Regions from separate parts of the Thioalkalivibrio sp. ALMg13-2 genome, predicted to be linked through region 2. Evidence: predicted binding sites of a transcription regulator. Region 2 holds the regulator's gene; the other holds the start of a gene.
What was found. Region 2 encodes sigma-54, which starts transcription at its own class of promoters, with help from an activator protein. Its sites were predicted from a motif close to TGGCANGNTNCNTGCTT; they were not measured.
Positions count from the first base shown of each region.

Region 1: F618_RS0106725 (TorF family putative porin) is a predicted target of sigma-54. The motif match lies at 2,311-2,327, and genes of this name have one in related genera.

Region 1 covers NZ_KB906106.1:82,248-86,633, reverse strand. The annotation lists gene F618_RS0106740 (gamma-glutamyl-gamma-aminobutyrate hydrolase family protein) at 1-587, opposite strand, end outside; gene F618_RS0106735 (amidoligase family protein) at 637-1,662, opposite strand; gene folB (dihydroneopterin aldolase) at 1,736-2,101, shown strand; gene F618_RS0106725 (TorF family putative porin) at 2,382-3,113, shown strand; gene F618_RS0106720 (P-II family nitrogen regulator) at 3,182-3,520, shown strand; gene F618_RS0106715 (ammonium transporter) at 3,555-4,386, shown strand, end outside.
Region 2 covers NZ_KB906107.1:82,129-86,514, reverse strand. The annotation lists gene hprK (HPr(Ser) kinase/phosphatase) at 1-743, opposite strand, end outside; gene F618_RS0107345 (PTS sugar transporter subunit IIA) at 792-1,259, opposite strand; gene hpf (ribosome hibernation-promoting factor, HPF/YfiA family) at 1,263-1,601, opposite strand; gene F618_RS0107335 (RNA polymerase factor sigma-54) at 1,618-3,102, opposite strand; gene lptB (LPS export ABC transporter ATP-binding protein) at 3,191-3,961, opposite strand; gene lptA (lipopolysaccharide transport periplasmic protein LptA) at 3,958-4,386, opposite strand, start outside.

The sequences.
Region 1 (4,386 bases), on a different contig from region 2:
ACCGCCTGATTGTGCAGGGCGTTCACGTGCAGCGTGGCGTCGCCCAGGATGTCGGCCAGGTGGCTGCGCGGCTCCAGCTGGACCGGCTTGACCGGCAACAGGCTGCGGGCCTGCGGTGTTTCCACGTAGAACTCGGCCAGGTCGCGCTGCAGCGTGCCGCCGCGCACCACGTTGACCAGCTGCATGCCGCGGCAGATGCCGAGGATCGGGCGGTGATCGTCCAGCGCGCGGTGGATCAGGGCCTTCTCCAGGCGGTCGCGGTCGACGTCCAGTACCCCGCCGTGCGACTGGAACAACCGGCGCAGTAGCCACAGGGCCGGGTAGAAGAGATAGCCGATCAGCCGTTGCGAGAGGCGGCGCTCCGCCTGGCGGATGGCGGCCGCATCCGGTCCATCGGGCAGGGTCTCGCCGTAGAGCTCGGGGTCGACATCCGCCCCGCCGCCCACGATCAGTCCGTCGAACGGGCAACGGCCGCGCGGTCGGCCCGGGCGCAACCGCAAAGGGCGGCCTCCCGCGCGCCACACCGCCAGGGCGGTGAACAGCCAGGCCGGACCCCCGCCCTGGTCCGGCCCGGAGATCGCGATCACCGGGCGACGGGCTTGGGGCGTGACCCGGCTGGTTGCATTGGGAGCCGAGTCAGAACCAGTCACGAAGGCGCTGGCTCCAGTCGTCGGCCCAGCGGCCGAGGGCCTGGCCGGGGCGTTCCATATATTCCCGCGACAGGCGCTCCAGGCGTTCCGGATCCGCCGCCAGGCGTTCCACCTCGACCCAGCCATTGAACGGGCGCGCCAGGCTCCAGTCCGGGTCGTCGATCTCGCAGTTCGGCAGGCGGTAATGGAAGGCCGGGCGCGGTTTGATCAAGTCGTGTTCCACCGGTGCGGCGTTGACCCGTTCCGGGTCCAGGTGGGCAAACAAGGGCAACAGGTCCAGTGGTCGGTTGCGGGTTGGGCTGTGCGCCAGGTAGGCATCGATCAGGCCGGCCTGATCGGGTTGGAACTCCAGGTCCAGCATGTGGCGTACAAAGGGCCCGGGAAATGCCCGAATGTAGGGGGACAGTCGCCGTGCCAGGTCGATTGCGCCGGCCGCGGTGAGGGCCTCGGCCATCAGCAGGAAGCTGCGCAGGATCGCCAGCAGCCACTCGGCATCGGTACGGTGGATCTCGATATTGATCTGCAACCCGAAGGCGTAGAGAAACGAGCGTTCGGTGCCCTGGGCGCCGGCCTCTTGCAGGGCCGCGCGTACCCGGTCCAGGCGGGGCAGGTCGGCCACCGGGATCGGCGGGGCCACGATTTCATGCGGCACCAGGCGGCCGGCGGCGTCGGCCAGCCAGCGATCCAGCGCCGCCTTGTCGGAGTCGTCCAGTTCGATGCCGAGGCGCGCGAGATGCTCGCGGTAGGCCCGGTCCTTCAGCACCCGGGCGTCCAGTTCCAGCTGGAAGTCGCCGACGTCGGTATCGCGCACGCGGGCGACGAACGCACTGTCCGGTTCGATCTGCCCTCCGAATTCGGCCTTTACTGCTTCGGCCATAATCTCCAGCGAGACCCCGGCCATCTCGATCTCTACCCCGATGCGGCGCGGTTCGCCCTCGGGGCTGTCGGGCCACGGGAGGTCGTGGAAGGGCTCGCTCATGCGTGTCTCGAAGCCGTGCAAGGGAAACTCCATGATAACGGCTCGGTGTACCTCGTGCGGCCCGGGCAGTAGGATAGGCGCCGACCTACAGGAGCCCGCCGAGCCCATGGATCGAATCTATCTGCGCGACCTCGAAATCGATGCCGTTGTCGGTGTCTACGACTGGGAACAGCGGATCCAGCGCCGCCTGCGATTCGACATCGAACTGGCGGCGGATACCCGCATCGCCGCCTATTCCGGCGAGATCGGCGATACCGTCGATTACGAGGCGGTGGCCAACGCGGTGCGGGCCATCGTCACGCGCGAGCCGCACGCGCTGCTGGAATCCCTGGCCGAAGAGATCGCCGAGGCCCTGATGACCCAGTTCGGCACCCCCTGGGTGCGCATCAAGCTGGGCAAGCCCGGGGCCGTTCCCGGTGTGCGCGAGGTCGGCATCGAGATCGAACGCGGCACCCTCGCGACGTCCGACTAGCCCCTCTTCTCCTACGGGCCCTTCCGGCCCGCTTTCCTGCCTTTTGTTCCGCGTCTGCCCCGTGCGGACGCCGGACCGTGTTCACACTTTTTGTTGATCGCACGCTTTTGGTGCGTGTGCACTTTTAGTGCGCACCATCCAGAGGCAAAACCTCGTGGTTCGGCCGCAACACGTGTTGTGAAAAGCCGATTTTGCTCCCTTTTGGTACTTGGCACAGCCCGTGCAAGGACCGGGTGTCGACTACGCGACACTCGATTGACCAATCTGGGAGATGACCAACATGAAGAAGTTCACCCGTTCCGCGCTGGCCGCTGCTGTCCTCACCGTAGGCTCCACCGGTGGCGTCGCGTTTACCTCCACCGCCGCCGCGGAGCTGTCCGTGAACATCGGTGCGGTGTCCAACTACTACTTCCGGGGCTTTTCCGAAAGTAATGACGGCGCAGCCATTCAGGGTGGCATTGATTACGAGCACGCCTCCGGTTTCTACGCTGGAACCTGGGTCTCGAATGTTGACTTTGGCGTCGACGAGGGGAATGAAGATCAAACAAGCTACGAAATGGATCTTTATCTCGGGTTTGCCGATGCGTTCGAGAATGGTTTTGGTTACGACGTGGGTTACATCTATTACGCCTATCCGGATGCCCGGGACGATACCGGTTCCCTGAGTGCCGACTTTGGCGAAGTCTACGGTGAAGTCAGCTTCGATACGGGGCCGGTCGGTCTCTATGGCGGCATGGCCTATGTAGTTCACGACAGTGATGACTCGGCCTTGCAGGATGACGACATGTACTTCTACGCCGGTCTGGATATCCCGTTCATGGATGTTTACAGCGCCGGGTTCCTCGTGGGTCGTACCAGCTTCGACGATTCCGATGCCGAAAACTACACCCACTACACCGCCAGCCTGGCGCGCGACGCCGGGGACTGGGGCGAGTTCAGCCTTAACCTCGAGTATGTCGACGAGTCGGACGAGGACCTCGGCGCCTGGGTGGGCTGGTCCAAGACGTTCTGAAGCCGGCTATTACCTCTTAATGCAAAGGCGGGTCCGTGGATCAGCGGACCCGCCCACAGGAGTCTGACATGAAGATGATTACCGCCGTGATCAAGCCGTTCAAGCTTGATGATGTTCGCGAGGCGATCTCGGAGATCGGCGTGCAGGGCATGACCATGACCGAAGTCAAGGGTTTTGGTCGCCAGCGCGGTCATACCGAGTTGTATCGCGGTGCCGAGTATGTAGTCGATTTTCTGCCCAAGGTGAAGCTTGAAGTGGCTGTTGACGAAAACCTGGTGGATCAGGTGGTCGAGGCCATTTCAAAGTCCGCCAGCACGGGCAAGATTGGCGACGGCAAGATCTTTATTACGCCGGTGGAGCAGGTCGTGCGCATTCGCACGGGCGAAACCGGACCGGAAGCGCTTTAAACCTTTGCCTTCCAGCGAATGAGGAATTTCAATCATGGAAATTGAACAGCAAGTTGTCGAACTCGCCTATGCGATGGACACCTTTTACTTTCTGGTGGCCGGTGCACTGGTGATGTGGATGGCCGCGGGCTTTACCATGCTCGAGGCCGGTATGGTGCGCACCAAGAGTGTGGCCGAAATTGCAACCAAGAACATCGCCCTGTATTCGATCGCCAGCATCATGTACATGCTGATCGGCTACAACATCATGTACAGCGATGGTCTCAGCTCTATTATCCCGGGGCTGGGCTTCCTGATCAGCGGCGACAACGCAGTCGCGGACGTGCTGGGTAGCGGTGGCGACATCTACTACTCGGATCGTGCCGACTTCTTCTTCCAGGTCGTGTTCGTGGCCACCGCGATGTCCATCGTCTCGGGTGCCGTGGCCGAACGCATGAAGTTGTGGGCCTTCCTGGCCTTTGCGGTCGTGCTGACCGGCTTCATCTACCCGATCCAGGGCTTCTGGAGCTGGGGTGGCGGTATCCTCGACCAGATCGGCTACCTGGACTACGCCGGTTCCGGCATCGTCCACTTCACGGGTGCCGCTGCGGCGCTGGCCGGTGTGTTGCTCCTCGGGGCGCGCAAGGGCAAGTACGGCGCAGATGGCAGGATCAACGCCATCCCGGGTTCCAACATGCCGCTGGCCACGCTGGGTGTGCTGATCCTGTGGCTGGGTTGGTTCGGCTTTAATGGCGGGTCCGAGCTGAAGGTGTCGGACATCGAGTCCGCCAATGCCGTGGCCGCCGTGTTCGCCAACACCAACCTGGCCGCGGCCGGGGGTGTGGTGGCCGCGCTGATCACCACCCGTCTGATCTTTGGCAAGGCCG
Region 2 (4,386 bases):
TGATCGCGCAGGTCGATGATCAGGCGCAGGTACTTGCCGCCCTTGATCGCGGAATCGCCGTACATGGCGCGGATGTTGAGCACCCCAAGACCGCGCACCTCGAGCAGGTCCTGGAGCAGGGCCGGGCAGTGGCCGCGCACGATATCGGGCGCAATGCGCGCGAACTCGGGGGCATCGTCGGCGATCAGGCGATGCCCGCGCGAGATCAGTTCCAGTGCGACCTCGCTCTTGCCGACGCTGGAGGCGCCGCTGATCAGCACCCCGATCCCGAGGATCTCCATGAACACGCCGTGGCGCACCTCGAAATGAGCCAGGCGCTGCTGCAGGAAATAGCGCAGAAGCGAGATGATCTCGTGACTGCTGGTGCTGGAGCACAGGATCAGCGGCAGCGCCTCCTGCGGGGCGTCGGGCATCTCCGAGAACGGACAGGTGTCCTCGGCGAAGATCACCGCGGTGGTCCCAGTGCGGGCCATCTCCAGGATCAGGTCGTTGCACTGGGTGGCGCTGAGGCTGGAGATGTAGCGTGCCTCGAAGTCGCCGATGATCTGGATGCGGTTGGGCCGGATCAGGTTGAGATGGCCGGCCAGCGGCAAGTCGTCCCCGTCGTCGCCGACCAGCTTGCGGTCGGGTGCTGCATGTTCGCCGTGTACGAAGCGAAGATCCAGGCGGTTTCCCATGGCCTGGATCAGGCTTTCCACGTTGATGTCGCGGGCGATCCCGCCTTCTCCCAGCGCCTCGTTCATGGCAGACGCTGCGCGCCGGAATCGCGGCTGGAGGCGGGTTCCACGGGCTTAGTCCTCGCTGAAGCGGCGCACGAGTTCCTGTTCCAGGGCCGCCGCGTCCCCGGCCCGGCGCAGCGCTCCGATGGTGTCTGGCTGAGACAGGCCGCGGGCGAGCTGGGCCAGCAGGTCGAGATGGTCGCCGGTGGCGGCCTCCGGGACCAGCAGTGCGATCAGGATATCGACCGGCTCGTGATCCATGGCGTCGAAGTCGACGCCCTTTTCCAGGCGCAGCACGGCCACGCGCGGCGCCTCGAGATCGGCCAGGCGGCCATGGGGAATCGCAACCCCATGGCCGAGACCGGTGGATCCGAGTTTTTCGCGCGCGGACAAGGCCTCGAAGATCGCGTTGCTCCCCGGTCCCGTGCCGTCACCTCCGCCGGCGAGGAGGTCCGCCAGGGCCTCCAGGGCCCGTTTCTGGCTGGAGCACTCGGGTTGCAGGCCAATGCGCTCGGAGGTGATCAACTCGGCAATCGTCATGGATCAGGAGGCCTGCTCGCGGTTGCGCTGGGCACCTTCGGCGCGGTGGTGGTCCTTGACCTTTTCCTTGTGCTTGATCAGCTGACGGTCGACTTTGTCGATCAGCGCGTCGATCGCGGCATACATGTCCTCGTGAGAGGCCTCGGCGTGGATGTGATTGCCGCTGACCTGGAGATTGGCTTCGGCCTGGTTGTGCTGATTCCGGGTCTTCTCGTGGGTCAGCACGACGTGGACGTCGATGACCTTGTCGAAGTGGCGCTCCAGCTTCGCGAACTTCTCGTTGACGTAGTCGCGCAGGGCGTCGGTGATGTCCACGTGGTGGCCGGTCAGGTTGATCTGCATGGTCAGGACTCCTTGGTTACTTGCTGCCGGTGGGCATCGAGGCCATCTGCCGGCGTTCGCTGGATGAAGGGATGTGCATCGCCTCGCGGTACTTGGCCACGGTGCGGCGCGCTACGTTGATGCCCCGGTCCGACAGGACCTGGGCGAGCCGGGCATCGCTGAGCGGCTTGTTCGGGGGTTCGTCGCCAATCAATTCGCGAATCATGGCACGGATGGCGGTGGCGGAACACTCGCCGCCATCGTTCGTGCCGACATGGCTGGAGAAGAAATACTTGAACTCGAAGACCCCGCGCGGGGTGTGCATGTATTTCTGCGTGGTAACCCGCGAGATGGTCGATTCGTGCATCTCCAGGGTCTCGGCAATGTCGCGCAGGATCAATGGCTGCATCGCGACGTCGCCATGCTCGAGAAAGCCCTGCTGGCGGTGGACGATCGCCTCGGCGACCCGCAGCAGGGTGTCGTTGCGGCTGTGCAGGCTCTTCAGGAACCAGCGTGCCTCCTGCAGCTGATCACGCATAAAGGCGCTGTCGCGGGCATCCGAGACCTGGCGCACCATGCCGGCGTAGAGGTCGTTGATGCGGATACGCGGTGCGATCTCCGGGTTTAGATCCACGCGCCAGCCCTCGGTGGTGTGGCGCACGTAGACATCCGGGACCACGTATTCCGAGGTGGCGGAGCTGATCTGTGCGCCGGGGCGCGGGTTCAGGGTGCGGATCAGGTCCAGTGCGCGGGCCAGTTCGTCCGGGTCGCGTACGCCGGACTGGCGCTGCAGGGCCTTGTAGTCGCGCTTGCCCAGGCTGTCCATGCCGTGTTCCAGGATCGCCCGTGCGGCCTCGCGGGCCGGGGCGTCCGGGGCCAGTTCGCGTAGCTGGATCTCCAGGCACTCCCGCAGGTTGCGCGCGCCGACCCCCAGCGGGTCGCATTGCTGAATCCAGTGGAGCACTGCCTCGACCTCGTCGACGCCGACGGTTTCATCCTCGCCTCGGCTGATGGTCTCGGCCAGGGTTTCCAGGTCACCCTCGAGATAGCCGTCGGGGCTGATGGCGTCGATCAGGGCCGCCCCGATGCGCTGGTCGCGCGGTGTCAGATGGCTCAGATGCAGCTGCCACAGCAGATGATCCTGCAGGCCCTCACCGTCGTCGTCGCTGGTGTTTTCCAGCGGGTCGCGGTCATCCACGCCCTTGTTGGGCGTCGGGGCCGGCTCGTAGATGTCGTCCCAGCGGCTGTCGGTCGTCAGTTCCTCGGGGATCACGTCGTCGCTGGTGGTGGTGGCCTCCATGCGATCGCCTTCCACCAGCTCGCCGTCCTGGTTCAGGCGCTCGGTGTCGGCCTCGGCATCTTCGTCCTCGACCTGTTCGAGCATGGGGTTGCTCTCCAGCGCCTGCTGGATCTCCACCTGGAGCTCGAGCGTGGACAGCTGCAACAGGCGGATCGCCTGCTGCAGTTGCGGGGTCATGGTCAGCGTCTGACCCAGCTGCAGATTCAGGCCGGGTTTCAGCATCGGGTATGCGGGGCGAGGGTTGGCATTGATGGAATCTTAAAGCCTGCCTTGTGGTTTGTGCACCGACCGGGCCGCATATGGGGCGCTTTCACAGGCGGAAGTTCTCGCCGAGATAGACCCGGCGCACCTGGGGATCGGCCAGCAGCTCGTCCGGTGTCCCGGCGGCCAGCAGGCGGCCTTCGCTTAGAATATAGGCCCTGTGGCAGATGCCGAGGGTCTCGCGCACGTTGTGATCGGAGATCAGTACGCCGATGCCGCGCTGGGCGAGATGCCGAATCACGTCCTGGATGTCGCCGACCGAGATCGGATCCACCCCGGCGAAGGGCTCGTCCAGACAGATGAAGCGCGGATCCCCGGCCAGGGCGCGGGCGATCTCGGCGCGGCGGCGTTCGCCGCCGGACAGCGCGATGCCCGGGCTGTGGCGCACGGTCTCGAGCTGGAACTCCTCGATCAGCGCATCGCCAATGCGCCGGCGCTCGTGGCGATCGAGTCCGGGGCGCAGCTCGAGCACGGCCTGCAGGTTGTCCCACACGCTCAGGCGGCGAAAGATCGAGGCCTCCTGCGGCAGGTAGCCGAGGCCGGCGCGCGCGCGCACGTGGATGGGCGCGCGGGTGATGTCGCGCGCGCCCAGGGTGATGCGCCCGGCATTGGGGCGGATCAGCCCGACCAGGCTGTAGAAGCAGGTGGTCTTGCCGGCCCCGTTCGGGCCCAGCAGGCCGACCACCTCGCCGGGCGCGAGGTCGACGTCCACCTGGTCCAGCACCGTGCGCTGGCCGTAGCGCTTGGTCAGCTCGCGTCCGATCAGGCGGTCGTTGGTTTGTGCCGGTGTGGCGGATGGGCTGGGGGCGGTGGCGTTCATTCGTCGTCGCGCGGCTGGATGGTGATGCGCACGCGCTCGCTGTCGCCTTCGCCGCGTTCGGCCTCGATCACGTCGGTCGTCAGGTCGTAGGTGATGCGCTTGCCGCGCGCCTCCTCGCTGGTGGTGATCACATGGGCCTGGTCGGTGAGGATCATGCGGTCCTCGTTCAGCAGGTAGTCGATGCGCAGGGCGGTGGCAATGCGCATCTCTCCGGTTTCCGGATCGGGTGATTCCAGGCGTGCCGGCTCGCCGTGGGCCTCCATTTCATAGGGGCGGCGATCGCGGGTGCGCACGTAGACCTTGTCGGCCTCCAGGGTCATGTCGCCGCGGATCACGATCACGTCGCCGGTGTAGGTCCCCAGCCCCTGGCGTTCGTCCATCTCCGCGCGGTCGGCAGTGATCTCCACCGGCAGCGCCGGGCCCGA